3 regions of the Streptomyces sp. MAI_2237 genome follow, and region 3 is predicted to be linked to each of the others. Evidence: riboswitches for the same ligand, from Rfam matches in the RefSeq annotation. Region 3 holds a riboswitch; each other region holds the start of a gene.
The links. Region 3 has a riboswitch for cobalamin ahead of LN251_RS20015 (ribonucleoside-diphosphate reductase subunit alpha). Riboswitches for the same ligand answer to the same signal wherever they lie in the genome.
Positions count from the first base shown of each region.

Region 1 (9,939 bases), on a different contig from region 3:
TTGGGGTCGACGGAGTAGAAGTTCCGGCCGGTCGGCAGGACGTTGACCAGACCGCGGGTGGGGGAGCCGGAGGGACCGGCGGGGACGTAACCGCCGTCGAGCGCCTTGAGGATGTGGCCGATCTCGTCGGTGGTGCGGGCCAGCCGCGGCACCACCTCGGTACACGCGAACTCCAACACGGCCACCGCCTCGGGCAGTTCGGTGCGCAGCACCTCGCGCACCAGCGGGCCGCTCTCGGCGGCCGCCCAGCCGCGCTCCTCCATGCCCTCCGCGATCCGCCGGCACAGCTGCTCCAGCAGGTCGATCGCGTCCGCGGCCGAACGGGAGGGCCCCTCGACGAGATCCGTCAGCTCGACCGGCACCTTCACCGGCGCACCCGGCTCGGCGAGCAGCTCCTTCTCGCCGAGCCCGAAGTGGGCCGCGAGGCAGGACCTCAGCCCCGGCAGCGCGTTCGCCCGACCGCCCCACACCTGCGAGGCGCGCAGCACGGCGAGCACCAGGTTCACGCGCGGCTCACCGACGGGACCGCCGCCGAGGATGTGCAGACCGTCCCTGATCTGCACGTCCTTGATCTCGCACAGGTAGCCGTCGATGTGCATGACGAACTCGTCGAACGCCGCGTCGTCCGGCTGCTCGTCCACGTGCAGGTCGTGGTGGAGCTCGGCCGCCTTCACCAGCGTCCAGATCTGGGCCCGTACGGCGGGCGCCTTGGTCGGGTCCAGGTCGGAGACGAGCGCGTACTCGTCGAGCAGCTGCTCCAGCTTGGCCAGGTCGCCGTAGGTGTCCGCGCGGGCCATCGGCGGCACGAGGTGGTCGACGACCGTGGCGTGCCCGCGCCGCTTGGCCTGGGTGCCCTCGCCCGGGTCGTTGACGATGAACGGGTAGACCAGCGGCAGTTCGCCGAGGACGGCGTCCGGCGCGCAGCCCCCGCTGAGCCCGAGCCCCTTGCCGGGCAGCCACTCCATCGTGCCGTGCTTGCCCATGTGGACGATGGCGTCGGCGCCGAACGAGTTCTCCAGCCACCGGTAGGCGGCCATGTAGTGGTGCGACGGCGGCATGTCGGGGTCGTGGTAGATCGCGATCGGGTTCTCGCCGAAGCCGCGCGGCGGCTGGATCATCACGACGACGTTCCCGAACTGCAAGCACGCCAGCACGATGTCGTCCCCGTCGACGTACAGCGAGCCCGGCGGCTCGCCCCACGCCTGAAGCATCCCGTCCCGCAGCTCCGGGTCGAGCTTGTCGAACCAGGCCCGGTAGTCGGCGAGCGGCACCCGCGCGGGCGCGGCGGCCAGCTGCTCCTCGGTCAGCCACTCCACGTCGTGACCGCCGGCCTCGATCAGCCGGTGGATCAACTCGTCGCCGCCGGCGGGGTATTCGGTGAGCGAGTACCCGGCCTCCCGCAGCGCGTCCAGCACCCGCACCGCCGAGGCGGGCGTGTCCAGCCCCACCGCGTTGCCGACCCGTGAGTGCTTCGTCGGGTACGCCGTGAAGACCAGCGCCAGCTTCTTGTCGGCGTTCGGCTTGTGCTGCAGCGCCGCGTGCCGTAGGGCGATCCCAGCGACCCGCGCGGCCCGCTCGGGGTCGGCGACGTACACGGGTACGTCGTCCGGTCCCTGCTCCTTGAAGGAGAACGGCACGGTGATCAGCCGTCCGTCGAACTCCGGGATCGCGACCTGCATCGCCGCGTCCATGGGGGAGAGGGCCGCGTCGGACTCCTCCCAGGCGGCCCTGGACGACGTGAGGCACAGCCCCTGCAGCACGGGTACGTCGAGGTCGGCGAGCGCGCCGATGTCCCAGGCCTCCTCGTCGCCGCCCGCCGAGGCCTGCGAGGCGTGCGTGCCGCCGGCGGCCAGGACGGTGGCCACGAGCGCGTCGGCCCCGCCGAGGATCTCGTACAGCCCCGGGTCCGCGTCGCGCAGCGAACCGCAGTACACGGGAAGGGCGTTGGCGCCGCGCGCCTCGATCGCCTGGCACAGGGTGTCCACGAAGGCGGTGTTGCCGCTGAGTTCGTGGGCCCGGTAGAACAGCACGCCCACCGTCGGGCGGCCGTCGACGCGCTCGTACGAGCCGTGGACGCCGTACTCCGGCATCTTCTGCGGCTCGACGAAGCCCTCGCCGGTCAGCAGCACGGTGTCGGACAGGAACCGCGCCAGCTCGGTCAGGTTGTCCGGCCCGCCCTCGACGAGGTACTTCAGCGCCTCGGCGACCACACCCGCCGGCACGGACGACTCGGCCATCAGCTCCGCGTCCGGCACGGCCTCGCCGCCGAGCAGCACGGTCGGAACGCCGGACGCCTTCAGCGCGGCGAGCCCGTCCTGCCACGCCCGCTTGCCGCCGAGCAGCCGTACGACGGCGATGCCGGCGCCGTCGAGGAGCGCGGGCAGTTCCTCCGCCACGTCCACCCGCATCGGGTTGCCGATCCGGTAGTCGGCGCCGGTCGCGGCCCGCGCCGCCAACAGGTCCGTGTCGGCGGTGGACAACAACAACACAGTGCTCATGCGGGCGCTCCCGGTGGAATGAAAGGCAGTCCTTGCGGCGCGCCGGACTCGATGAGCCGCCACAGCGCGTCCGTGTCCGCGTGCTGTTCGATCAGGTCGCCGAGCCGGTCGAGCTGCTCCTCGCGCAGCGCGGCGAACGAGGTGTCGCCGGCCGGCACGAAACGGCGGCCCGCGGCGGCCGCCACCTCGCGCAGGAAGGCGCGCCGGAAGCCGTCCGACTCCAGTGAACCGTGCCAGTGGGTGCCCCAGGTCTGGCCGACCCGGCAGCCGTCGAGGCTGTGTCCTTCGTCATCGGAGATGAACGCCTCCCCTCCGCTCAGGGAGGCGACCCCGTGATGGATCTCGTACCCCTCGACCCGCTCGCCGAGGGCTTCGCCCACCGGCCGGGTGAGGGTCTTCTCACGGGCGAACCGCACCCGCACGGGCAGGATTCCGAGGCCCGTCACCTGCCCGCGCCGGCTCTCCACCTCGTCCTCGATGTGCTCGCCGAGGACCTGGAAGCCGCCGCAGACACCGAGGATCGGGCGCTGTTCGGCGGCCCGTCGGCGCAGCGCGTCGGCGAGTCCCCGCTCGTGCAGCCACTCCAGGGCCCGGACGGTCCCGCGGGTCCCCGGGATGACGACCAGGTCCGCGTCGGCCAGTTCCTCGGGCCGGTCCACGAACCGCACGACGACGCCCGGTTCGGCGGCCAGTGCGTCGACGTCCGTGAAGTTGGACATCAGCGGGATCGCGCAGACCGCGACCCGCAGCACGTCCTCGCCCACCGGCGGGGCGGTGTTCGACTCCCGCACGGTCCCGCGCAGGGACACGCGCAGTCCGTCCTCCTCGTCGATGCCGAGCCCGTGCCGGAAGGGCAGGACGCCGTACGTCCGCCGCCCGGTGAGCCCGTGCAGCATGTCGAGGCCGGGCTCCAGGAGGCCGACGTCGCCGCGGAACTTGTTGACGAGGAACCCGGCGACGAGCGCCTGGTCCTCGGGGGACAGGAGCGCGACCGTCCCGAAGAAGGAGGCGAAGACACCCCCGCGGTCGATGTCCCCGACCACCAGCACGGGCAGCCCGGCATTGCGGGCGATGCCCATGTTCACGATGTCCGTGCGCCTGAGGTTGATCTCGGCAGGACTGCCCGCCCCCTCGCAGATCACCGCGTCATACGTGCCCCGCAGTTCGGCGAGACAGTCCAGCACGGTCCCCAGCAGCTTCTGCTGCCTGCCGCCGTGGTACCCCCGCGCGCTCAACTCGCCCACGGGCCGGCCCATCAGCACGACCTGGCTGCTCTGCTCGCCGCCCGGCTTCAGCAGCACGGGGTTCATCAGCGCGGTCGGCTCGATCCGGCAGGCCTGGGCCTGCATGGCCTGCGCCCGCCCGATCTCGGCGCCCTCGCGCGTCACGAACGAGTTCAGCGACATGTTCTGCGCCTTGAACGGCGCGACCTTGACGCCCTGTCGCACCAGCCAGCGGCAGATCCCCGCGGTGACGACGCTCTTGCCCGCGTCGGAGGTGGTCCCGGCGACCAGCAGCCCGCCGCCGCTCATGACGCACGCCCCTTCAGCAGGGCGCGCGCCGCAACGCTCACGCCGAGCGCGAGCAGTCCCACGCGCCGCGACAGCCGCACGGCCCGCTCGATGTCCCCGACCTCCACCGGCCGCCCCTCCCTGTTCAGCACGGGCCGGTGCTCGACCCGCCCTCCGTACGACAAGGTCCCGCCCAGGCGCACCCCGAGCGCTCCCGCGAACGAGGCCTCCACGGGCCCGGCGTTGGGGCTCGGGTGCCGTCCGGCGTCGGCGCGCCAGGCCCGCACCGCGCCCGCCGGATCGCCCCCGGCGACCGTCGCGAGCCCGGCCGTCAACCGGGCACCCGGCCATCCGGCCACGTCGTCCAGGCGCGCCGAGGCCCAGCCGTAGCGCCGGTAACGGGCCGACCTGTGCCCGACCATGGCGTCCAGCGTGTTGACGGCCCGGAAGCCCAGCAGCCCCGGCACCCCGCCGACGGCTCCCCACACCAGCGCCCCCACCACCGCGTCGGAGGTGTTCTCGGCGACCGACTCCACCACGGCCCGCGCGATCCCGGCGGCGTCCAGCGCCTGCGGGTCCCGCCCGCACAGATGCGGCAGCCGCGCCCGGGCCGCCTCGACGTCCCCCGCCTCCAGGGCCCGCCCGACGGTCCGTGCCTCGCGCGCGAGCGAAGTACCGCCGACCACGGCCCAGGTGGCGGCGGCGGTCAGCGCGACGGAGGCGGCACGGGAGGGACGTACGAGCGACTGCGCCGCGGCACCGAGGGCCACGGCGCCGCCCACGCACACGGCGGTGTGCAGCGCGCCCCACCCGCGGTGGTCGCGCCACAGCACTCTCTCGACGGCGCCGGCGGCACGTCCGAACACGGCGACCGGATGCCCGCGGCGGGGATCGCCGAGGAGCTGGTCACCGAGGAGTCCGGCGGCGGCGCCGTACGCGAAGACGCGATCGGCCCGCACCGGGTCAGCCCGCCGAAGGGTCGGGCGGGACGGGGGTGGTGAACCTCAACAGGCAGCCGCGCATGGCGATATGTCCTCACTCAGGGTGTCCGCGCCCTGGTTCGACGAGACCGGCGGTGGGAGTTCCTGGCTCCCGGGGCTACCTACCCCGGTGACAGTGGCGGGACCGCGCCGGAATCGCACCGGCTTCCTCCCTTGCCGCCGTACATGGCTCCGGCAGTCCACCATGCGCCCGAACGGCAGTCAACTTGCCGTTGACCTGCGGCGCGGGAGTGTGCTGAGGCCCACACGCAGGGGGTCGCCGGGGTCACCGGAACGCGTGATGCCGGGACGGATCACCGTCCCGGCATCACAGGTGCGTTCGAGGCTCTCAGGCCTTGTTCATGATGAGCGAGATTCCGTACGCGACGGCCGCCGCGCATCCCGCGAAGGCCACGTAGGCCCCGGTCGCCGCGAGGGTCGCGGAGTTGCCCTCGGCCACGGCCCGCTCCTTGCGGGACAGGCCCATCACGCCGAGGGTGAACAGGGCGACGAGACCTACGGTGACCGCGAGGCTGACGCCGAAGACGGAGCCCAGAGCTGCCCAGTCGATCTTCATGCTGCTGATTCCTTCGTTACCTGATGCTCGGGACTCAGACGGCGGCCGGCGGGGCCGCCGGCTCCGTGGTCGGGGTCGTGGCCGGCGCCGAGATGGTGGCCGTCAGCTCCTCGGTGACCGGGCTCGCGGGCGGCGGGGTCACGGCGGCGATGGCGGTGGTCACCACGCCGGGCGGTTCCTCGGTCTCGTTGACGTTGGACGCGTCGACGACCTCGCGGCGCGAGAGCTTCCAGATCGCGGCACTCGCGGCGACCAGGAAGACGGCGACGACGGCGGTGCCCCAGTCACCGAGGTCCGTGACGGACTCGGCGCCCGCGCCGACGAGCGCGGCGGCCGGGAGGGTGAGGACCCAGGCGACCAGCATGCGGGTCGCGGTCGACCAGCGCACCACACCGCCCTTGCGGCCCAGACCCGCGCCCATCACCGAGCCGGAGACGACGTGCGTGGTGGACAGGGAGAAGCCGAGGTGCGAGGAGGCCAGGATCGCCGTGGCGGCGCTGGTCTGGGCGGCGAAGCCCTGCTGCGGCCGCAGCTCGGTCAGGCCCTTGCCCATGGTGCGGATGATGCGCCAGCCGCCGATGTAGGTGCCGAGCGCGATGGCCAGACCGGCGGAGAGGATGACCCAGGTGGGCGGGTCGGCGTCGGGGGCGACGACACCGCCGGCGACCAGGGCGAGGGTGATGATGCCCATCGTCTTCTGCGCGTCGTTCGTGCCGTGCGCCAGGGAGACCAGGCCGGCCGAGGCGACCTGCCCGGCGCGGTAGCCCTTGGCCGCCGCCTTGCCGTCGGCCTTCTTGTCCAGGGTGTAGGAGAAGCGCGTCGCGAGGAACGCGGCCAGACCGGCCACGATCGGGGCGGCGAGCGCCGGGAGGAGAACCTTGGTCGCGAGCACGTCGCCGTGGACCGCGCCGAAGCCGGCCGAGGCGACGGTGGCGCCGATCAGACCGCCCATGAGGGCGTGCGAGGAGCTGGAGGGCAGGCCCACCAGCCAGGTCAGCAGGTTCCAGAGGATCGCGCCGACCAGGGCGGCGAAGATGACCTCGGGACGGATGCCGGTCTCGTCGACGAGACCCTTGGAGATCGTGTTGGCGACCTCCACCGAGAGGAAAGCGCCCACAAGGTTCAGCACGGCGGACATGGCCACCGCGACCTTGGGCTTGAGTGCACCGGTCGAGATGGTGGTGGCCATCGCGTTGGCGGTGTCGTGAAAACCGTTCGTGAAATCGAACGCGAGTGCGGTTACCACCACAATCGCGAGGATCAGCGAGAAGTTTTCCATTTACCCAGGCAATCGTTCGAAGTCATCGGACGGTTGACCGTAAATAACCTGGGTGAACGGAAGATGAACTGAGGTGGGCATCAGAGTGTCGGAAACGGGGCCTCACGGGTCGTGCGGTCACGCTCGGCCTGGCACCGGTGCCGGAGCGGTAGGGGTTGTATGCGACCGCACGTTTCGGACGAGCGGTTTCCGCCCTGAAGCGCACGCGCCCGGAGACGTCCGGCACCCTCTTTGGCAGGATCGCCGTATGGCTGAGCAGCGGCGGGACCAGGGCGACGGGCGGGATCTCCGGGAGGACGCGCGGGACGTGCCGCGGAGACAGGGGAGGGCCGCCCTCCCCGAGGAGGCGCGTGCCTGGGAGGCGCTCGTCGCCACGGCCCGCCGTACCGTCGCCGACGGCCTGGTCGTCGGCACCTCCGGCAACGTCTCGGTGCGGGTCGGCGACACCGTCCTGGTCACCCCGTCCGGAGTGCCGTACGACCGCCTCACCCCGGACGACATCACGGGGGTCGCCCTCGACGGCCGTCAAGTCCTCGGCTCGCTGGTCCCGACCAGCGAGCTGCCCATGCACCTCGCGATCCACCGCTCCACCGACGCCCGCGCCGTCGTGCACACCCACGCCGTGCACGCGACGGCAGTCTCGACCCTCGTCCCCGAGCTCCCGACGATCCATTACATGTCCGCCGCCCTCGGCGGACCCGTCCGGGTCGCCCCTTATGCGACGTACGGCAGCGACGAGTTGGCCCAGAACATGCTCGACGCCCTCGCCGGCCGCACCGCGTGCCTGCTGCAGAACCACGGCACGATGGCCCACGGCGCCACCCTCGACCAGGCCTACGACCGCACGGCCCAACTGGAGTGGATGTGCCGTCTGTGGCTCACCGCGTCCTCGGTGCCGGGCCTGTCGCCGCACCTCCTGACCCGCGAACAGCTGGACGAGGTGGGGGAGAAGCTGAAGGGGTACGGGCAGCGCTGACGCGGGCGTCACGGGGTAACCGGGATGGCGTGAGCACACCACATCGCCGCCGTACGACGTCACCCCGCCCCCGCCTTCCGCTGGCCGGTCACCCCCACCGCCAGGACACTGGACAGGTGCGTACTGCCAAAGCGACGGCCGCCGCCGTCACCGTAGCCCTCGCCGCCGGCGCGGCCTCCGTGGCCGCCGGCCGCTTCGCCAGCGGCGCCGCGCTCAAGACGGCACCCGGCAGGCCCCTGCCCACCGAGCCCCGCCTCACCGTGCATGCCACCGCGGCCGGCCGCATCACCCTCACCCGCCACCTGGCGGCGCTGCGCCCCGGCACCTACGGTCTCGCGGGCGACTCCAGCCACGCGGTCGTCGGCCCCGTCCTCGACTCCGCCGAACACTCCGCCGACACCGTCGTGCGCCGGCTGGAGCGCGTCACGCACGGCACCCTCGAACGCCGCGACAAGGTCTGGTTCACCCCCAGCCTCCACGTCGGCAACCCCCGCGACGCCCTCGGCCTGGACCACACCGACGTCGACATCCCCGGCGAACTCGGCTCCCTGCCCGCCTGGTTCGTCCCCGGCGTGCGCGACACCTGGATCATCGCGGTGCACGGCCTCGGCACCACCCGCGAACTCCCCATGAACGTCATGGAGTTCCTGCACCGCCAGCGCTTTCCGGTGCTCGCCCCCGCCTACCGCGGCGACCTCGGCGCCCCCCGCTCCCCGGACGGCCTGAACCACCTCGGCGAGACCGAGTGGCGCGACCTGGACGCGGCCATCCGCTACGCCCTGAGCCACGGCGCCGGACGCGTCGTCCTGCACGGCTGGTCCACCGGCGCCGCCATGGCCCTGCGCGCCGCCGCGGACTCCGGTCTGCGCGGGCGGATCTCCGGGCTGATCCTGGACTCCCCGGTGCTCGACTGGCCGACGACCCTGCGCGCCCTCGCCGCGGCCCACCGCACCCCCGGCGCCCTGCTGCCGCTCGCCGTGCGCGCCGCCCAGGGCCGCACCGGACTCGACCGCGACCGCACCGCCGAGACCGTCCGGCTCACCGTCCCGACCCTGCTCTTCCACGGCCCCGACGACACCCTGGCCCCCTGGGAGCACTCCCGCCGCCTCGCCGACGCCCACCCGAACCTGGTCGCCCTGCACACCGTCCGGGACGCCCCGCACTCGGCCATGTGGAACGCCGACCCGAAGGCCTACGAGGAGGCGCTGCGCCGCTTCCTGACCCCGCTGATGTGACCTCCCCGACCCCTCGGCCCGAACCGTTGGCCCCGGTTCCGTTTAACGTCGAACCGCTGGCCTGAACTCGGTCCCGGGCCGTCCTCGGAGGCCCGCCCTTGGCCAGTCCCGTCGCCGCCCGTGACCTTCCGTTTGGGTTTTCGGACCGTCAACCGGAAGACTGCACCCGTGACGTCCCGTATCCCGCGCGACTCCAGGCTTCGACTCGTCCGCCCGCGACCCCTGGCCGCCGCCCCCACAGCTGTGAACCAGCGGCGCCCGCGCCGCCCCGCGCCCCGCCCCCCGGAGGGCACACCGGCCCCCGCGGAGCTGGCCAGAATGGCGCGCTTCCAACTGGCCGCCGCCGCCCGCGTCGCCCGCTGGGCCGACGTCGCGCTCGGCCCGGGCAGCGACGGCGCGGGAGACGGCAAGGCCACCCTCGCCGACGCGACCGCCGAACGCGCCGCCGGGGACCTCGGCCTGACCGCCGCTCAGGTCCGCGCCGACTGGGACATCGCCCGCCTCGCCGGCCTCGTCGAGGTACACGGCGACAGCGCCCGCCCCGGCTGGCGGCTGCGCGCGTGGGACCGCGACGACAGCGCCGTGCTGCGCGGCTGGGTCGCCCTCTTCGACGCCTGGTCGCTCGCCTACCCGGAGCCCGCGGACCACGAGCCCGCCGCCGTCGCCGAGGTCGTCTCGGCCATGCCCCAGGTGCTCTCCTTCCTCCAGCTCTCCGCCGGGCCCGTCCCCGTCGAGCAGCTCCTGGACCTGCTGGAGCAGCGCGTCACCGAACTGCGCACCGAACGCTGCGAGATCCCCTACGGGCCGCAGCCCGAGCCCGTCGAGCCCCCGCGGTCCGAGGACACGCCGCTCGCCCCCCTCCTGGACTGGGCCCTGCACGCCC
Region 1 is NZ_JAJPGQ010000001.1:682,834-692,772, reverse strand. It holds gene cobN (cobaltochelatase subunit CobN) at 1-2,498, opposite strand, end outside; gene LN251_RS03230 (cobyric acid synthase) at 2,495-4,030, opposite strand; gene LN251_RS03225 (cobalamin biosynthesis protein) at 4,027-4,968, opposite strand; cobalamin riboswitch at 5,070-5,209, opposite strand; gene LN251_RS03220 (hypothetical protein) at 5,339-5,566, opposite strand; gene LN251_RS03215 (anion permease) at 5,601-6,845, opposite strand; gene LN251_RS03210 (class II aldolase/adducin family protein) at 7,093-7,821, shown strand; gene LN251_RS03205 (alpha/beta hydrolase) at 7,938-9,056, shown strand; gene LN251_RS03200 (hypothetical protein) at 9,225-9,939, shown strand, end outside.
Region 1: linked by a shared signal. The riboswitch ahead of LN251_RS03225 (cobalamin biosynthesis protein) and the one ahead of LN251_RS20015 (ribonucleoside-diphosphate reductase subunit alpha) in region 3 are both predicted to bind cobalamin.

Region 2 (9,939 bases), 1.1 Mb from region 3:
TCCTCCACGACACCCTGAACGACCTGAACTCCGAACGCGGTGCGCTGCACTCCGCCGCCGCCCACCGCCTCCTCGGCATCATCGCCGAGGACGCCCGCGACACCGAGACCGCCGAGGAGCACTACGTCCGGGCGCTCAGCCTGCTGGAGCGGGCCGGGGCGGCCGGCGACCTGGCCGACCTGTGCCGGCTGCTGGGGGACCTGCTGCGCCGGACCGGGCGCGTGGAGGCGGCCCTGGACGCCTACCGGACCGGGCTGGGCCACCGTACGGCGCCGGGCACCACCACCCTCGGCCCGGCCCCCGCACAGCCGCCGCTGTGACGGTGCGACGGCCGCGGTGGCCTGCGCGGGGTGGCCTCGTGGGGGGGTGGGTGGTGTCGTGCGGGGTGGGGCCGGTGCGGCGGTCCTGGCGGGGACGGGCGGCCGGGTTTCGGGCGTGCGCACACGGGTAGTGCGGAAAGTCCCGCGCGGGCGTGCCCAGAGTCCGGGCCCCTGATTCGGCCCGTCCGCCGAGAGGCGACGAGACGAGGACGGTCACAGTACGGCTGTGACCGAAGGAGGCGGTGGCCGTGCGGTCCGGCGACGACCGCGAAGGGTTCTTCGGCGGTGCTCCTGGTCCCGGGGACGACCACGCCCCGGCCGAGGCCGTGATCGCCGAAGGGCTGCGCGGGGCCCGGCCCGAGGAGGTCCCCGGCCGGCTGTGCGCGGCGCTGGTGGACCTGCTGCCGGTGAGCGGCGCGAGCGTCTGCCTGCGGTCCGAGGGGCTGCCCGTACGCATCAGCGCCAGTGACGACGCGGCCTCCTACCTCGCGGAACTCCAGGCCACCGTCGGCGAGGGGCCGGGAATGCTGGCCGCCCGGCTCGGCGCCACCGTGCTCGCCTGCGACCTCACCGCCGGGCACGACGCACAGCGCTGGCCGGTGTTCGCGCACCAGGCGACGGCCGCCGGGGTCGCGGCCGTGTACGCGCTTCCGCTGGGCGTCGACGCGCTGTGCGTCGGCACGCTCGAGCTCTACCGGGGCACCCCCGGAGAGCTGACCGAACGGCAGCTGCGCACCGCGCGCCGGGCGGCCGGGCTCCTCACCGAGGCCCTGGTGACACTCCCGTGGAAGGAGAACGCCGAGCGGGGCGACGAGCCGTGGGTGTGCGGGCTGGCCGCCGACCACGACGAGATCAACCAGGCCGTCGGCATGATCATGGCGCAGCTCGGCGCCGACGCGGCGGAGGCGCTGGACCGGCTGCGCGGCCACGCGTTCGTCCTCGGCCGTACGGTCCTGGAAGTGGCGCGGGACGTGGTGGCGCGCAGGACGAGGTTCGACGGCGGTCTCTAGGATCGGCTGGGCTAGGTGGTGGGTGGTGGGTGGTGGGTCACTAGATTTGTGCTCGGCCCGACTTTCTGACCTCCGCCAGTCGGCGTACGCCCGTCTCCACCGCCGCTCGTGTCGCGTCCGGTGAGACGTCGCCCAGGCCGCCCAGGCTGACCGCGATCGTGTCGTCGCCGACGCGGACCGCGGCGACGTCCATCGTGAGCACCGTCGTGTCGCCGTCCGCCGTCTCACCGCTCAGCGTCACCCGCAAGCCCTGCCGGGCGTCCCCGAGCCGCGGCAGGTCGGCCTCCCTGACGGTCACGCCCTGCACGGCGCCGTGGGCGGTGACCGCCGTGAACGTCCCGCAGTCGCGCGGCACCGACTGCAGCCAGCCCAGCGTGCGGTCCACGTCCGGAGTGCTCAGGGCGAGGACCTGATAGCGCAGCTGGGTCTGGTCCAGCGGGTCGTCCAGACCCGTCACCGCCCGGGTTCCCGCGTCCCCGCCGAACAGGTCGTCGGCGTACAGGGCGTCCAGGAGGCGCCGGCACGCGGGCGACTCGGTCGTGGCCTTCAGCAGCCCGTCCCGCCAGGTCGCCGCCCCCTGCGTCGGCGCCCACGGCTCCCCGAGGTCGGTCGCGGTGACGAGGGCCGCCTGGGCCTCGGCCTGCGTGAGGGCCCGGGGGGCCGGCGGCGAGGTGGCGGCGGACGGTCGCGCGGAGGCGGGGGGCTTGTGTGCCGTGGGGGTGCCCGCCGTGCAGGCGGTCGCGGTGAGCAGCGCGGCCGCGCAGAGCACAGGCAGGGCGGACGGGGTGAGGAGGCGGGCGGGGGGGCGGGGCATCGGGGGCCTCCCGGGAGGGCGGACAAGATCGGCTGCCTCTCCAAGGGACCACTCCGTGGCCGGTGCCACCAGCGCGCCGGTCCGTCTGGGCTACCTCCAAAACGGTTCGCGTTCTCTTGTCGGTGGGCGCTACCGTTTTTTCATGCAGCGCGCCCCCTTGTGTTCCACGACGACGCCGGAGAAAGTCCCGGCGCGCTGATACGGATGTCCGAAGCCCCGGGGTGAGTCCCGGGGCTTCTTCGTCGGCCGGTCGCTCGCCCTCCCGTGCTGAAGTGAGGAGAGCGACCATGTACGACCACCGCCGTCTCGGCCGTGAACTGGACCTGTTCGACACCGACCCGTTGATGGGCGCGGGACTGCCGTACTGGCTGCCCGACGGGGCGATCGTGCGGCACGAGCTGGAGGAGTACGTGCGCGGCGTCGAGCGCGCCGCCGGCTACCGGCACGTGTACTCGCCCGTGCTGGGCAAGCGGGAGCTGTACGAGATCTCCGGGCACTGGTCCCACTACAGCGACGACATGTTCCCGCCGATGCGGCTGGGCGGCGAGGAGGTCGTGCTGCGGCCCAGTCTGTGTCCCCATCACGCGCTGATCTACCGGTCCCGGTCGCACAGTTATCGCGAACTGCCGCTGCGGATGGCCGAGGTGGGGGGCATGTATCGCGCCGAGCTGTCGGGCGTGCTCGGCGGGCTCACCCGGGTGCGGTCCATCCAGCTCAACGACGCCCATATCTTCTGCACCCCGGATCAGGCCGTCGAGGAGGCGCGGGACGCTCTGCGGCTCATCCGGCGGGCCTACGCCGATCTGGGCATCGGGGCGGCCCGCTTCCGGCTCTCGCTTCCCGGGGAGGGCGGCAAGTACGTGGCCGGGGAGGGGCTTTGGGAGCGGGCCACCGGGCTGCTGCGGGAGGTGCTGGACGCCGACGACGTCCCGTACGAGGCCGTCGCGGGCGAAGCCGCCTTCTACGGGCCCAAGATCGACGTGCAGGTCGTCGACTCCGCGGGGCGTGAGGCCACTCTGTCCACCGTGCAGATCGACTTTCACCAGCCCGAACGATTCGGCCTGCAGTACGTCGGCGCCGACGGGGCCAAGCACCGGCCCGTGATGGTGCACCGCAGCGTCATCGGCAGTGTGGAGCGGGCGGTCGCGCAGCTCGTCGAGGAACACGGCGGCGCGTTCCCGGTGTGGCTGGCGCCCGTGCAGCTCGTGGTGCTGCCGGTCGCGGAGGAGCAGCGGGAGCAGGCGGAGGCGCTGGTGCGGCGGGCGCTGGCGCTGGGGGTGCGGGTGGAGTCGGTGGGGCCGGAGGTGGGGAGTCTGGGGGCCCGGATCCGGGGCGCTCGGTTGGTGCCGTACCAGGCCGTGATCGGTGCCCGCGAGGCCGGCGGCGGGCAGGTGGGGGTGCGGCTGCGGGACGGGCGGCGGGTGGGTGTGATGCCCGGCGAGGAGCTGCTGCTGCGGATCGGGGAGCGGGTTGTGGCGCGGGGTGGCTTGTTGTGGGAGGGCGGCGCTTAGCGTCGGTGGGTGGGGCGGGGCCGCGGCGGGGGGTGTCCGCCCTCGTTCGGGCGGTGCTGTGGGTTGATCCGTGCTGTGTCCTGACGCCCGACACTGCGGGCGGGCACCCCCCGCCGCGGCCCCTTCTCGCCGTCCGCGGCTGCTGCCTTCTCGGGGCGGGCGTCGTAGAGTCGCTGGTAGGTGACGAGAGGAGTCGTCGTGGTGGGCATTCCGGTGATCATCGACTGTGACACCGGTGTCGACGACGCCCTGGCGCTGCTGTTCGCCGTGCGGCATCCCGGGCTCGATCTGCGGGCGGTGACCTGTGTCGCCGGGAACACGGACGTGGACGGTGTGGTCCGTAATACGTTGATTGTGCTGGAGCAGGCCGGGGCGCCCGATATTCCGGTCGCCCGGGGTGCTGAGCGGCCGTTGATCGAGCCCGCGCGGTCCGCTCCGGTGCACGGGGCCGACGGGATGGGCGATCTCGGGTTGCCCGCGCCCGGGCGGCGGCCGGTCGACGTCGATGCCGTGACGCTGCTGCACAGGGAGATCCTTGCTTCGCCGCGTCCGGTGACGCTGATTCCCACCGCGCCCCTGACCAACATCGCGCTGCTGCTGCGGACCCATCCCGAGGTCACCCGCAACATCGAGCGGATCGTGTTCATGGGCGGCGCGGTGGCGACCGGCAACGCCACGCCCGTCGCCGAGTTCAACGTCTGGCACGATCCCGAGGCGGCCGCCGTGCTGCTGACCGCCGGGGTGCCGATCACCATGTACGGGCTGGACGTCTTCACCCAGGTCGTCGTGCCCAGTGCCGATGTGCATCGGCTGCGGGCGAGTGAGGAGCCCGGGACCCGGCTCGCCGGTGAGTTGCTCGCCCATCGGCCCGCCCATCCCGGTGAGGCGCCCGAGGCCGAGGAGGCCGGTGGGCTCGGGGACGCCGGTGCCGTGTGCGCCGTCGTCGACCCCGCGGGGATCGGCACGCAACTGCTGCCGGTCGAGGTCTCCCTCGCGCCGGGGCCGACGCGAGGGCAGACCGTGGTGGACCGGCGCCCTCGGCCCGGCGAGGCCGAGCACCATGAGGGCGCCCGTGAACAGGCCCTGGTCGATGTGGCGTTGGACGTGGACGCGGAGCGGTTCGTGAAGCTTTATCTGGACGCTGTCGAGCGGGGCTAGTCCGCTTCGGCCGTGCGGGCCGTCCAGCGCTGTTCCACCTTCGCCAGGCGCCAGTACGCCAGTGCGGCCGCCCAGACGACGACGAACAGGCCCACGATGACGTAGCCGATGTTGCCGACGTCGAGGCCCACGAGTTCCATCGTGCCGATGAAGAAGGCGACCACGATGGACAGGCCGGTGATGGTCAGGTTGTAGAAGACCTTGCGGACCGGGTGGGAGAACGCCCACTGGTAGGCGAAGTTCATGAACGTGCCGTCGAGGGTGTCGAACAGGCACATGCCCGCGGTGAAGAGCAGGGGCAGGCAGAGGATCGCGTACCAGGGCAGGCCCGCCGCCGCTCCGGAGCCGGCCATGACCATGAGGGTGACCTCGGTGGCCGTCTCGAAGCCGAGTCCGAAGAGGAAGCCGACCGGGTACATCTGGCCGGGGCGGCTGATGGACCGGGTGAGACGGCCGAGGAAGCGGTTCATGAAACCGCGCGAGTCCAGGTGGCGTTGGAGCTCGTTCTCGTCGTACGTGCCCGCCCGCATCGCCCGGAAGACGCGCACGATGCCGACCAGGGCCACCAGGTTGAGCGCCGCGATGAGGTAGAGGAAGGCGCCCGCGACGGTCGTCCCGAGGAAGCCGAGGACCTGATGGGTGCCGGAGTTCTGGTTGGTCACCTTGTCAGCGAGCTGCGTGCCCGCCGCGATCATCACGGCCAGCACGATCACCACGCTGGAGTGCCCCAGCGCGAACCAGAACCCGACGGACACGGGCCGCTTGCCGTCGGCCATCAGCTTGCGGGTGGTGTTGTCGATCGCGGCGATGTGGTCGGCGTCGAAGGCGTGCCGCACGCCCAGGGTGTAGGCGGTGATGCCCAGGCCGATGCCGAAGGCCTTGGAACCGACCTCGTAGTGGCCGGGAACCACCAGGAGGAAGAGGATTCCGAAGGCGACGATGTGAAGGGCGGCGATCACCGCCACCAGTCCTGCGGTCTTGACGGTGTCCTCGCGCCGCCAGCGGAAGGAGACGTCCTTGCTCTCGGGCAGGGTCATGCGATCAGCTCCAGCACCTCGTGGATCTTTCGTGAGCTGCCGTGGCCGGTCTCCTGGCTTACGGGTCGTGCGTTCCCGGATCCGCCTTCCCGGCCGTCGTACGACGGCCAGTGGCTGTCCCCAGCGGGACGTGGACCGGCAACTCCCCGATTCACAGTGGCGAGGGCCGCGTCGGCATCGCACCGACTTCCCGAGCACCACGGCCCGCCCACCGTAGGGGGCCACCCGCACTCCTGCATAGCTGCACAGCTGGGCAGGTATGCAAGATCACACAGGGGCTGCGAAAATGGCCTCATGCATCTCGTCCCGGCCGATCGCGCAGACCGCCGCACCATCGACGGCCACCGGGTGTGCGACGCCATCGCCGCCATCGGTGACGAGGCCCATGTCCGTGCCTGGGCCGACCGCTTCTCCCTGCTCGCCGACGCCAAGCGGCTGGCCCTGCTGATCGCGTTGCACCGCACCGGGCCGCTGGCCGTGTCCGATCTGGCGATCGCGACGGGCATGAACGACCCGGCCGTCTCCCAGGCGCTGCGGCTGCTGCGCGCCGCCGGTGTGGTCGCCGGGGAGAAGGAGGGGCGGGTCGTGCGCTACCGGATCGTCGACGAGGACGTACGGCTGCTGCTCAAGCACTGTGCCGCCGACGTCACCTGACGGCGTGCGGACATGACGGACGCCCCGGAGCGGGGGATCCCCGGGGCGTCCGTCGTTCGGGAGTGGTTCAGGAGCGGGCGCCGCGCCGGCGTCGGCTCGCGACGACGATCGCCGCGCCGCCGGCCAGGAGGACCGCCGCGCCGCCGGCGATCAGGCCGGAGCCGCTGCCGCCGCCGGTCTCGGCGAGGTCGCCTCCGCCGCCGTTCGGCGTGGCCGCCGGCACGCTGGTGGACGCGGACGCCACCGGGGTGTCCGACGCCGGCATCGAGGCGCTCGGCGGCGGGGTGGGGCTCTCCTCGGCCGGGGTCGAGGGGGTCGTGGAGGGCGTGGCGGGGGGCTGCGACTCGGTGGTCGTGCAGTCCTTCGTGCCGCCGTTCCAGGACGCGATCAGCTTGTCCTTGATGACCGCGTGGTCCGGGCCGGCCGGCAGGTCGCCGTGCTCGAAGCCGTCGTTCGCGCCCTGCTTGCCGTCGAACTTGGTGGCACCGCGGTAGAGGTCGATCTGGGCGAAGCAGCCCGCGTCCGGCACCGAGATGTCGAGGGAGTCGGTCTGGCCCGGCTTGACCGTCACGGTGTCGAAGTCGACGAAGACCTGCTCGCCCGAGGTGGCGAAGGTGGCACCGTGGGCGAGGTAGGAGGCGAGCGATGCGGTGCAGGTGGAGGCGTCGCCGGCGGTACGGACCTTGATGTGGACCTTGCCGTCGTCGGTGGGCCTGAGGGTGTGGTCGTCGACCTTGACGGAGTCGTAGAAGCCGGTGCCGTCGAGGGAGAACTGGCAGCGGTCGGTCTCCGTCTTGGTGCCGGCGCCGGTCCCGGGCTTGTAGGAGCCGCCGGACTTCCAGCCGTCCCCGCCGGGGGCGCCGCCGTGCGCCCAGGCACCGGAGGCGGCGGCGACGGTGGCGGCGCACAGGGCGAGCGACGCGGCGCCCGTTCCGAGCAGTCGGCGCGCGGTGACACGTCTCGCTATGGACATGGCGGATGATCCCCACTTCGGCATGTGCAGTACCCGGCGGGGGCCGCGGGCAGCGTGAGGGCATGCGGCGGCCGGCCCTGCCGGGTGGTGGTCGGAGTAACAACTGGCTCACTGGTCACATGAGCCTCGGTGCGCTCACATCGTGGATGCCGTGATCGAACGCTGTCAACCTGCGGTGACGCAGCGGTAGTTCAATCTTGCATCACAATTCCGACACAAGCGGAAGGCGGCCCTTCCGGTGTCCGCTGCTCAGCCCACGGTCGGGGTGGGGCTGGCGTTCGGGCTGGACTCGCCCGGCAGGACCGGGGGTTGGGTGGTGCTGTCCACCGGCGGGGTGAGCACGATCTCGGGCTGGCCGGCGGCCGGGGGCGGCGGGGTCAGGTCCTTGGCGGGCAGCTTCGGCGGGGTGGTCTGCTGGAAGAGCACCTGGTCGAAGTTGACCAGACCGGTGTTCTCCATGACCGTGATGTGGTCCAGCACCGTCGCGTTGGCCTGGTCGGCCAGGGTCCGCACCACCGAGTTCGTGGTGGTGGAGCGGATCTTCGCGATGGTGTTGAAGATCGAACCGTGCGTCACGCGCAGGATGTTGGCGAAGTCCGTGTCGAACTGCTTGCCGCTGTCGGCCTTGAGCGTGTTGACGAACCCCACCTGCTGCGGGCTGGCCACGTTGGGGATGGTGATGTTGAGCATCCTGCTGATCTTGCGGCAGCTGGCGTCCAGCGCCGCGTGACCGTCGATGAGGTGCTTGCTGGCGGTCTTGACCGCCGCGCTCTGCCCCTTCTGCAGGCCCAGCTGCCCGACGGGGTACTCCCACAGGCCCGCCGCGCGCACCTTGACCACGAAGTCCCGGTCCGCCTCGGTCAGCGGCCCCCACTGGGTCTGCGCGATGACGTTCGTGCCCGAACTGGACACGGTGTTCACCCCGAGCATCGAGGGATAGGCCAGTGCGACAAGGGTCAGACTGAGGGCACCGCCCACGAAGAGAGTCCCCATCGCGTTCCGCGAAAAGCGCACCGTGCCTCCTGCCTCATCGGTTTTCCCGCCGTCGTGCAGCGGGGTCGGACGCAGGGGAGTACGGACGGCGCAGGGCATCGGAACCTTTTGATTTGGTAAAATCCCACGGGTGTGAGGCGGGTCATGCGGTGGTGTTCATGACATGCGTTGACGGAACGTTGACCACTTCACGGGAGAGTCGAGACGCGCCCCCGACCTAGATTCGGCCCATGCCCCCACAGCCCGCGCCCCGGGTCCCCGCGGCCCTTCCCGTCCTGCCGTACCGCAAGCCCACCAAGGGCCGCGACTACTGGGTCATCGACGACGTGCTGCCCGACGTGGACGCCGTACGCGCGCGCTGTCTGGCGAAGGACGACTGGGTCCGGGGCTATCCCTACACCACGGAGACCTGGCCCGGGCTGCGGACGATGCCGGGGCTCGAACCCGCGGAGCTCGCCCGGGTCGAGCGCCTGGTGCGGCAGGCGACCGGGGCGAAGGAGCTGTGGGTGCAGCAGGCGCCGGGCGGCGGGACCCTCAACCACAATTGCGTCCAGGTCGTCGGCGAGGGCGAGAGCGAGCCGCGTCCGCACACCGACTCGCGGGCGCTGTGCCGGTACGCGGCGGTGCTCTACCTCAACCCGGGCGTCGGCAAGGACTGCGGCACCGCCTTCTACCGGCAGTCCCTGCCCGGCGGCCGGCTCGGCGGCAACATCGTGCAGGCGCCGCACAACAACCTCGTCGAGGCCCTCGGCACCCGGTACGTGCCCGCCGACCACTTCGAGGAGGACGTACGCGTCCCGCACCGCTACAACCGGCTGCTCCTCTACAGCGCCAACCTCGTGCACAGCGCGACCGGTTACACCGGCAGGACGCTGGAGGAGAAGCGGATGACGGCGGTCTTCTTCTGGATGGCCTGAGCGGCCGGCGCTACCTCTGCCCCAGGGCCGCCGCTGCCGAAGGAACCGCTGGAGCCGGGCATCCAGCGCCGGCGGTGCTGATCCTTGCCGGTCCGCGTCCCCGCGTGATGGAGCTCGTACGGCATCAGGCGCTCGCCGTCCTCCGCGTGCGGGACCTCGTCCGGTTCGCGTACCTCGCTCATCTCGTGGACGGCTCCGCCGTCGGGAAGGTGCGGCTGCTCGCCCGGCAGGGGCCGCGGGAGCTCGCGGTCGCGCACCCGCATGCCGAACCAGAAGGCCCAGATCAGGGCACCGGCGATGACCAGGCCACCGACGAAGGCGGCGATCACGTTGAGTACGTCACCCGACGAGGCCGCCATTTCGAACGTCGCGGTACTCATGTACCGATTATCACCCAAACAGCCTGTTTGGCGAGACGGAGGCGGTCCGCGGCGCCGGAGGGCGAACCGGGCGACGTCTCTTGAGGGTTACGGTTGCCGCAATCCCTGGTGTCGCCGCGGTGAGCACCGCACCATGGGCACATGACACGGGCTCAGAAGGCCATGGACCGGC
Region 2 is NZ_JAJPGQ010000003.1:969,971-979,909, forward strand. It holds partial or broken gene LN251_RS14730 (helix-turn-helix domain-containing protein) at 1-320, shown strand, start outside; gene LN251_RS14735 (GAF and ANTAR domain-containing protein) at 569-1,330, shown strand; gene LN251_RS14740 (hypothetical protein) at 1,371-2,144, opposite strand; gene thrS (threonine--tRNA ligase) at 2,417-3,655, shown strand; gene LN251_RS14750 (nucleoside hydrolase) at 3,854-4,813, shown strand; gene nicT (Nickel transporter NicT) at 4,810-5,850, opposite strand; cobalamin riboswitch at 5,877-6,067, opposite strand; gene LN251_RS14760 (ArsR/SmtB family transcription factor) at 6,145-6,504, shown strand; gene LN251_RS14765 (LAETG motif-containing sortase-dependent surface protein) at 6,572-7,477, opposite strand; gene LN251_RS14770 (DUF4142 domain-containing protein) at 7,727-8,470, opposite strand; gene LN251_RS14775 (DUF6445 family protein) at 8,701-9,387, shown strand; partial or broken gene LN251_RS14780 (DUF6479 family protein) at 9,408-9,767, opposite strand; gene LN251_RS14785 (luciferase domain-containing protein) at 9,909-9,939, shown strand, end outside.
Region 2: linked by a shared signal. The riboswitch ahead of nicT (Nickel transporter NicT) and the one ahead of LN251_RS20015 (ribonucleoside-diphosphate reductase subunit alpha) in region 3 are both predicted to bind cobalamin.

Region 3 (9,939 bases):
TGACGTCATCCGCCGCAACACCACGATCCTGCCGCTGTACTCGCTGATGCTGGGTCTGCTGGCGCTGCTCGGCTTCATGGCCATCGCGGCCGGAGTCAAGGTCACCAACGGCCAGTTGGCGATCCCGCAGCTGTTCGAGGACATGTTCCCGAGCTGGTTCGCGGGCGTGGCCTTCGCGGCGATCGGCATCGGCGCGCTCGTCCCGGCGGCCATCATGTCCATCGCGGCCGCGAACCTGTTCACCCGCAACATCTACAAGGACTTCATCAAGCCGGACGCGACGCCGGCGCAGGAGACCAAGGTCTCCAAGCTGGTGTCCCTGCTGGTGAAGGTCGGCGCGCTCGTCTTCGTGCTGACCATGGACAAGACGGTCGCCATCAACTTCCAGCTGCTGGGCGGCATCTGGATCCTGCAGACCTTCCCGTCCCTGGTCGGCGGCCTGTTCACGCGCTGGTTCCACCGCTGGGCGCTGCTCGCCGGCTGGGCGGTCGGCATGGTCTACGGCACCCTCGCCGCCTACGGCGTCGCCTCGCCGACCAACCCTTCGCAGAAGCACTTCGGCGGCTCCAACGCGGAGATCCCGGGCATCGGCGAGATGGGCTACATCGGTCTGACGGCGTTCGTGCTCAACGTGGTCGTGACGGTGGTCCTGACCTTCGCCCTGAAGGCGCTGAAGGCGCCGGACGGCGTCGACGAGACCAGGCCGGAGGACTACACGGCGGACGCGGGCGACGCGGGCGTCCAGGTGGAGCTGCCGCCGGCCACGGCGGGAACCTCGCACTAGGCACCACCGGTTGCCGCGAGTTCGGCGGGCCGTCGGAGGAATCCGGCGGCCCGTCGTCGTATTCGTCCGGCAGACTCGGCCCCATGGACATCGTGGTCAGGCCGGTGGAACCCGGCGAGTTCGGTGCCCTCGGCGAGATCACCGCCGGGGGCCTACGTCCAGGACGGCCTGCTGGCCTTCGGGGAGAGCGACTGGTACCTGGAGGAGCTGCGCGACGTCGCCAAGCGCGCGGCGGCCGCCGAGGTCCTGGTGGCCGTCCGCGACGGCCACCTCCTCGGCGGCGTCACCTTCGTCCCCGCAGGCGGCCCGATGGCCGACCTCGCCCGCCCCGGGGAGGCCGAGATCCGCATGCTGGCCGTGGCCGGCGCGGCCCGCGGCCAGGGCGTCGGCGAGGCCCTCGTGCGGGCCTGCGTCGACCGCGCGAGGGCCGCGCAGTGCACCGGCGTGGTCCTGTGCACCCAGCCCACGATGCGTGCCGCGCACCGCATCTACGAACGCCTCGGCTTCGTCCGCGCGCCCGGCCGCGACTGGCGTCCGATCCCCGGTGACGCGTTCACGCTCCTCGCCTACGAGTTGGCGCTCTGACACGCTCCGAAGTCGCCACGACACAACATATGGGGGCGGTGTTCCCGCCCGGCACAAGATGTATGCTCATGCTCGCTGTCGCCGCAGGGGAATCCGGTGCGAATCCGGAACTGTCCCGCAACGGTGTACTCATGCGCGTTCGTCCGCGTATGGGCGTCAGTCCGAGGACCTGCCGACAGTGCGCCCTGGCCGCCGTGGCCCGGGTGCCATGACGTCCGGGCCTCGTGGAATGGGCCGGTGGACGCGACGCCGCGTGCGCTCGTGAGCTGCCCCCTGCCCGCAAGGCCCCGTGCCGAGCGAGGGAGAGCCCCACGTGACCATCGCGCCAGCCGATCCGGCTTCAGCGGCGACGGAGACCGACGGTCCCGGAACCGCACTGCTGCGGACCCTGACCGAGCTCACCGCCGACCTTCCCGACGCCGACCCCGGCCGGGTCGCCGCCGCGGCGCTGCGCGGCCGGTCGGCGCACGCCGACGAGGCGGAGCTGCGCGAGCTGGCCACCGAGGCGGCGGCGGGCCTGATCTCCGAGGACCCCGACTACAGCAGGCTGGCCGCCCGGCTGCTGACCGTCTCCATCGCCGCCGAGGCCGCCTCGCAGGGCGTCACGTCGTTCACCGGGTCCGTCGCGGTAGGGCACCGCGAGGGCCTCATCGCCGACCGCACCGCCGAGTTCGTACGCGTCCACGGCGACCGCCTAGACGCGCTCATCGACCGCCGGGCGGACGACCGGTTCGGCTACTTCGGCCTGCGCACCCTGCACAGCCGCTACCTGCTGCGGCACCCGATCACCCGCAAGGTGGTCGAGACGCCCCAGCACTTCATGCTGCGGGTGGCCGCCGGGCTCGCCGAGGACGACAGCGTCCGCGCCCTGGACGAAGTCGCCGCCCTCTACGGCCTGATGAGCCGCCTGGACTACCTGCCCTCCTCCCCCACCCTGTTCAACTCCGGCACCCGCCACCCGCAGATGTCGTCCTGCTACCTCCTCGACTCCCCCGAGGACGAGCTGGACTCCATCTACGAGCGCTACCTCCAGGTCGCCCGCCTCTCCAAGCACGCCGGGGGCATCGGCATCGCCTACTCCCGCATCCGCGGCCGGGGTTCGCTGATCCGCGGCACCAACGGCCACTCCAACGGCATCGTCCCGTTCCTGAAGACCCTCGACGCCTCGGTCGCCGCCGTGAACCAGGGCGGCCGGCGCAAGGGCGCGGCCGCGGTCTACCTGGAGACCTGGCACTCCGACATCGAGGAGTTCCTGGAGCTGCGCGACAACACCGGCGAGGACGCCCGCCGTACGCACAACCTGAACCTCGCGCACTGGGTCCCGGACGAGTTCATGCGCCGGGTCGACGCCGACGAGCGGTGGTCGCTGTTCTCCCCGGCGGACGTGCCGGAGCTGGTGGACCTGTGGGGCGAGGAGTTCGACGCCGCCTACCGCAAGGCGGAGGCCGCGGGCCTCGCGAGGAAGACGCTCCCCGCCCGGGACCTGTACGGCCGCATGATGCGCACCCTCGCGCAGACCGGCAACGGCTGGATGACCTTCAAGGACGCGGCCAACCGCACCGCCAACCAGACCGCCGAACCGGGCCACGTCGTGCACTCCTCCAACCTCTGCACGGAGATCCTGGAGGTCACCGACGACGGGGAGACGGCGGTGTGCAACCTGGGTTCGGTGAACCTCGGGGCGTTCGTCCGCGACGGCGACATGGACTGGGAGCGGCTGGACGAGACGGTCCGCACGGCCGTCACCTTCCTGGACCGCGTGGTCGACATCAACTTCTACCCGACCGAGCAGGCGGGCCGTTCCAACGCCCGCTGGCGCCCGGTGGGCCTGGGCGCGATGGGTCTGCAGGACGTCTTCTTCAAGCTGCGCCTGCCCTTCGACTCGCCCGAGGCCAGGCGGCTGTCGACGCAGATCGCCGAGCGGATCATGCTCGCCGCGTACGAGGCGTCCGCCGACCTCGCCGAGCGGAGCGGACCGCTGCCTGCCTGGGAGAAGACCCGTACGGCTCGCGGTGTCCTGCACCCCGACCACTACGACGTGGAACCGGCCTGGCCCGAACGCTGGGCCGCCCTGCGCGAGCGCGTCGCGGCCGTCGGGCTGCGCAACGCCCTGCTCCTCGCGATCGCCCCGACCGCCACCATCGCCTCGATCGCCGGCGTCTACGAGTGCATCGAGCCACAGGTGTCGAACCTGTTCAAGCGCGAGACGCTGTCCGGCGAGTTCCTCCAGGTCAACTCGTACCTGGTGCGGGAGCTGAAGGAGCTGGGCGTCTGGGACGCCCGGACCCGCGAGGCGCTGCGCGAGGCCAGCGGCTCGGTGCAGGACTTCGCCTGGATCCCGCAGGAGGTCAGGGCGCTGTACCGCACCGCCTGGGAGATCCCGCAGCGCGGCCTGATCGACATGGCCGCGGCGCGCACCCCGTACCTGGACCAGTCGCAGTCCCTGAACCTCTTCCTGGAGACGCCGACCATCGGGAAGCTCTCCTCGATGTACGTCTACGCCTGGAAGAAGGGCCTGAAGACGACGTACTACCTGCGCTCGCGCCCGGCGACGAGGATCGCCCGCGCCGCGCAGGCCGCCGTCCCCGTCCAGCAGGCCGCCGACCCCGAAGCGGTCGCCTGCTCCCTGGAAAACCCCGAGTCCTGCGAGGCCTGCCAGTAATTCCCGCCCGCCACCCGACCACCACCCCTGGAGGACGGCGCTCCGCGCCGACAGCGATGACTGACCAGAACCTTCTCGACCCCGGCTTCGAGCTCACTCTGCGCCCCATGCGCTACCCCGACTTCTACGAGCGCTACCGGGACGCCATCAAGAACACCTGGACCGTGGAGGAGGTCGATCTCCACTCGGACGTCGCCGACCTCGCGAAGCTGACGCCCGCCGAGCAGCACCTGATCGGGCGCCTGGTCGCGTTCTTCGCGACGGGCGACTCGATCGTGGCGAACAACCTGGTGCTGACGCTGTACAAGCACATCAACTCCCCCGAGGCGCGCCTGTATCTGTCGCGCCAGCTGTTCGAGGAGGCCGTGCACGTCCAGTTCTACCTGACCCTGCTGGACACCTACCTGCCCGATCCGGACGACCGCGCGGCGGCCTTCGCGGCGGTGGAGAACATCCCCTCGATCCGCGAGAAGGCGGAGTTCTGCTTCCGGTGGATGGACTCGGTGGAGAAGCTGGACCGCCTGGAGTCCCGGGCCGACCGCCGCCGCTTCCTGCTCAACCTGATCTGCTTCGCGGCCTGCATCGAGGGCCTGTTCTTCTACGGCGCCTTCGCCTACGTCTACTGGTTCCGCAGCCGGGGCCTGCTGCACGGCCTGGCCACCGGCACCAACTGGGTGTTCCGCGACGAGACGATGCACATGTCCTTCGCCTTCGACGTGGTCGACACCGTCCGCAAGGAGGAGCCGGACCTCTTCGACGACGCACTCCGGCAGCAGGTCACCGACATGCTGCACGAGGCCGTGGAGGCGGAGCTGCAGTTCGCCCGCGACCTGTGCGGCGACGGACTGCCCGGCATGAACACCGAGTCCATGCGCCAGTACCTGGAGTGCGTCGCCGACCAGCGCCTGGTCCGCCTCGGCTTCGCCCCCGTGTACGGCTCGGAGAACCCCTTCTCCTTCATGGAACTCCAGGGCGTGCAGGAGCTGACCAACTTCTTCGAGCGGCGGCCGTCGGCCTACCAGGTGGCGGTCGAGGGCACGGTCGATCTCGACGAGGACTTCTGACGCGGCACGTGTGATAAGCCTGCGGGGTGATCGGCCGTCTTCCGCTCGATGAGCAACTCGACGCCCTGCGGGCGGTGTTGTCCCGCAACAGCGTGCTGACCCAGGTGCTGGAGCGGGGCGCGACGATGGGGCTGCCCGGCTGGTACCTCACCGCCGGGCGCCTCTTCCAGACCGTCTGGAACGTCGTCACCGGCCGCCCGCCCACCGAGGGCATCAAGGACTACGACGTCTTCTACTTCGACGCCGGCGACCTGTCCTGGGAGGCCGAGGACGCGGTGATCGGGGCCGGCCGGGAGGTCTTCGCCGGTCTCCCGGCCGAGGTGGAGATCCGCAACGAGGCGCGGGTGCACCTGTGGTACGAGCAGAAGTTCGGGGTGCCGTGTCCGCCGTACGCGTCCAGTGAGGCGGCGATCGACGGCTTCGCCGCGACCACCTGCTGTCTGGGCGTGCGACTGGAGGCCGGCGGGCGCTGGCGGGTGTACGCGCCGCACGGGCTGTCGGACGTGTTCGGCCTCGTCCTGCGCCCCAACCCGGTGCTCGCCCCGCGCTCGGTCTACGAGGCCAAGGCCGCACGGTGGCGGGAGCAGTGGCCGGAACTGACCGTCCTGGAATGGCCCTGACGGTCACCGCCGGTTCGACCACCCCGGCGACGTACTCGAACCTGAACGCCGCCTCCGGATACGCGCAGAAGTCCTTCAACCTGAGCTCGTACGCGGGCTCGACCGTCACCCTGAAGTTCAGCGGTGTCGAGGACTCCTCGCTGCAGACCAGCTTCGTCGTCGACGACAACGTGGTCACCACGAGCTGAGCACCGCCTGACCCCGAAGCCCCGGCCGCCGCCTTCGCGGCCGGGGCTTCGGCCTGCCGGGGAGTGGATCCGAACATGTGGGTGACACGTCAAAAGGGAGAGGAGGCCCCCATGCGTCGATCGATCCCCCACACGGCCCTTGCCGTCACCGCGCTCGCCCTCGCCCTCGCCGGCTGCGGCGGACAGACAGACAGCGGCAAGGGCGGCGACAGCGGCACCGTCTCGTCCTCCCCCACACCCGCTCCGACCACCACACCCACACCTTCGGCGAGTACCACCGGCTGCGCGCCCGCCGCCACGCTGGACGTCCACGACAGCGGCCGTACGGTCTGCCTGTCGGTGGGCGACACGATCCGGATCAGCCTGGACGGGACCGCCAAGCGGCCCTGGAAGCCGGTCACCGCCGACGGCTCCGGGCTGCAGGCCGTCAACAGCGGCTTCGTGCTGCAGCCCGGCGACGCCAGCGCCGCGTTCAAGGCCATGTCCGACGGCAGGACCCGGCTGCGGTCCACGCGGCCGCTGTGCGCCACGCAGACCGGCCGGGTCTCGTGCCTGGGGATTCAGGAGTGGTGGGTCACCGTGGTGGTGAAGTAGCGCGGGCGCGCCTCGCGCGGCCCCGGTCCGGCGCCCGCCTCCCGGCGCGCGCGGTCGGCCTCGCGGATCTGCCGGTCGGCACGACGGTCGCGCGCGATGCCGAGCACGGACGGCAGGACCAGGAGAACGAGGATTGCGAGAACGGTCAGCATGCCGATCAGTCCTTCGATGTGTGCCGTATCCATGGACACCACTGTCGCGCCGTTGACTCCTTACCAACAGTGGCAGGACTGCCGTAAGCCCTCGAAAAACTGCCAAGGACGCGGCACACTGGACGCATGCTGCAGAACGTCGCCGCCGTCGTGCTGGACGGTGTGAACCCCTTCGAACTGGCCGTCGTCTGCGAGGTCTTCGGCACCGACCGCAGCGACGACGGACTGCCCGTGTACGACTTCGCGGTCGCCTCGGCCGAGGGACCGGTCCTCGGCACGCGCTCCGGCTTCTCCCTGCACGTCGAGCACGGGCTGGAGCGGCTGGAGGAGGCGGACCTGATCGCCGTGCCGGCCGGGGCGCGCTTCGAGACGCGCGCGTTCCCGCCTGAGCTGCTCGACGCGCTGCGCCGGGGCGTGGACCGCGGCGCCCGGGTGCTCAGCGTCTGTTCCGGTGTCTTCGTGCTGGCCGCGGCCGGGCTGCTGGACGACCGGCGCTGCGCCGTGCACTGGCACCACGCGGACGAGCTGGCGCGAGCCTACCCGCGGCTGACGGTGGAGCCGGACGTCCTCTACGTCGACGAGGACCCGGTGATCACCTCGGCCGGGACGGCCGCCGGCATCGACGCCTGTCTGCATCTGGTGCGCAAGGAGCAGGGGCCGGAGGTCGCCAACAAGATCGCCCGGCGGATGGTCGTGCCGCCGCACCGCGACGGCGGGCAGGCGCAGTACATCGAGCGCCCGCTGCCGAAGAAGGCGTGCGACACCGTCGGCGAGGTCCTGGCGTGGATGGAGCGGCACCTCGACGAAGAGGTCACCGTCGAGCAGCTCGCCGAGCGCGCCCACATGTCGCCGCGCACCTTCGCCCGCCGCTTCCAGCAGGAGACGGGCACGACCCCGTACCGCTGGATCCTGCGCCAGCGCGTGCTGCTGGCGCAGCGGCTGCTGGAAGCGACGGACGAGACGGTGGACGCGATCGCCGGACGGACGGGCTTCGGCAACGCGGCCGCGCTGCGCCACCAGTTCGTCCAGGCGATCGGGACCACCCCCCAGGCCTACCGGCGCACTTTCAGGGGCCCTGAGGCGGCCGCCTGACCCCGCTCAGCGCGCCACAGGCCGCAGCCTCAGCCCGCGTGGACGCAGCGTGATGCCGATGCGGGTGCGGGCGTCGGAGTCCGGCGTCTGCTCCAGCCGGAAGGCGCGCGCCACCTCCGCGGTGACGAGCGTCAGCTCGGCCATCGAGAAGTGGTCGGCCGGGCACTTGCGGTTGCCGACGCTGAACGGGCTCATCGCGTGCTTCGGCACCTCGGCGGACCGCCCGGGCAGCCAGCGGTCGGGGTCGAACTCCGCGTGCCGCTCGAACGACCGCGCGTCGCGCTGGATCGCGTACGGGCTGTACACGATGTCGGCACCGGCCGGAATTCGGTAACCGCCCAGCGCTGTGTCCCTCACCGCGCGCCTGGTCAATATCCATACCGACGGATGCAGCCGCATTGTCTCGACCACCACATTCGCGGTGTACGTCAGCTTCCGTACGTCCTCGAATGCGAGCGGCCCCTCGCCGGCGACGCTATTCGCCTCGTTCCGGATCTTGTCGGCCAGATCCGGGTGCTCGGTGAGCACCAGGAGCAGTGACATGACCATCGAGCCGATGGATTCGTCGCCGGCGGTCAGCATGGCGACGACCTGGTCGTGGATCTCCTGCTCCCCGATGGGATCGCCATTCCCGTCCCGCGCCTCCAGCAAAGCCGTGAGCAAATCGTTCGGCTTTTGACCGGTTGCCCGGCGCTCGGCGACGATCTCGTCCACCAGGAGGTGCAGATCGGCCAGTGCCCGATTGAATTCGCGGTTGGCCGGAAGCGGCACCCGATAAAGCGGTCCGAGAGGAACGACCATGCGCTGGTACATACCTCGGAACAGGGTGGCGAGCGCACCGGAGATGCGTTCGGCGCGGGCCTCGTTGCAGGTGTCGTGCATCAGACAGCGCACCGAGATCCGCACGGCCAGCCGGAACGCCTCGGTGGTGGCGTCGACGCTCTCGCGGGAGCGCCAGCGGGCCACCAGCGCGCGGACCTCCTCCTCCATGACGGGGCCGTAGCGGGGGATGGCGTCGAGCCGGAAGGCGGGCTGGATCGTGCGCCGCTGGCGCCGGTGCTGCGGCCCGTTGGCGGTGGCCACGCCCTCCTTGCCGAGCAGGCTCTCCAGGGACTCCCACAGCGGTCCGGCGATGATGTAGTCGGGGCTGAGGGCGATGGCTCCGGTCAGTTCGGGGACGGTGACGGCGTACACCGTCTTGGGGCCGAGGCGCAGGCGTACGACGTCTCCCTGGTCGCGCAGCCCCGCCAGGAAGGCGAGCGGGTCACGGACCAGCTTCCAGCCGTGGCCGAGCAGCGGCAGCGCGCCGCCGGCGAGCGGTGGCTCACCCGCTTTCGTCTCCGTGTGCGTCCGGGGTTCGGGGGTGACGGATTCGACGGTCATTTCTCACCTGCCGCTTCGTTGTCGACGTACGGGGGTGTGGACCGGTCGTCCCAGCTGTCGACCATGTAACGGCCGGACTCGTGGTGGAACCAGTAGACGGTGGAGAACCAGTTCCGCATATTGCCGACGCAGGCCCGTACCGCGAGGCTCAGTTCTTTTCCGCGCACGGTGCCGTCGGCGAGGTCGTCGGCGAATCGCAGGGCGTGGCGTTCGACGAATATGAATTCGTTGATGCATTTCTCCACGCGCCGCCGCACTTCGGCGATCGCCTCTTCCAGGGTCAGCCCCTCGTGTTTGATGAGACTGATGCCGAGATTGTGGACCTCGTCGCCCGCTATTTCCTTGGGCAGCGAACACAGGTCGTTGTACCAGGCGGCGAATTCCTGACTCAGCAGGGCCGCCCGCCGATAGGCCGGGTGTTTCCGTACGGCGTCCGGGAGTTCACACCCGGCGGCGGCCTCCAGAAGGTCGGTCCAGATCCAGTGCGCGAAGGTGAGCCGGCGGAGTTCCAGATATTCCTCGACCACCGGGACGACTCCCTCGGTGCGGTTGCGGAACTCGCGGTCGTACGCCTCGATGACCGCATGGAAGTGCCGCGCGAAGCGGGCGTTCCAGGTGCCCGGCAGGAACGAGTACAGGCGCACCATGCTGTCCGCGAAGGCCGCGACCAGCGGGTCCCGGTGGCGCAGGTACTCCTGCGGGGAGTCGAGCGCCGCGTGCAGGCCGAGCCGGAGCCGGCGCCAGGCCTCCGGGCGGCGGTGGACGATGTCCCGGTCGTGCCGGTCGTCCCAGACGAAGAACCACGCGCTGTAGTC
Region 3 is NZ_JAJPGQ010000003.1:2,053,355-2,063,293, reverse strand. It holds gene mctP (monocarboxylate uptake permease MctP) at 1-784, shown strand, start outside; partial or broken gene LN251_RS20020 (GNAT family N-acetyltransferase) at 868-1,369, shown strand; cobalamin riboswitch at 1,432-1,560, shown strand; gene LN251_RS20015 (ribonucleoside-diphosphate reductase subunit alpha) at 1,683-4,031, shown strand; gene LN251_RS20010 (ribonucleotide-diphosphate reductase subunit beta) at 4,088-5,095, shown strand; gene LN251_RS20005 (nucleotidyltransferase family protein) at 5,122-5,715, shown strand; partial or broken gene LN251_RS20000 (hypothetical protein) at 5,712-5,903, shown strand; gene LN251_RS19995 (hypothetical protein) at 6,015-6,497, shown strand; gene LN251_RS19990 (hypothetical protein) at 6,464-6,682, opposite strand; gene LN251_RS19985 (GlxA family transcriptional regulator) at 6,776-7,741, shown strand; gene LN251_RS19980 (bifunctional albaflavenone monooxygenase/terpene synthase) at 7,748-9,124, opposite strand; gene cyc1 (epi-isozizaene synthase) at 9,121-9,939, opposite strand, start outside.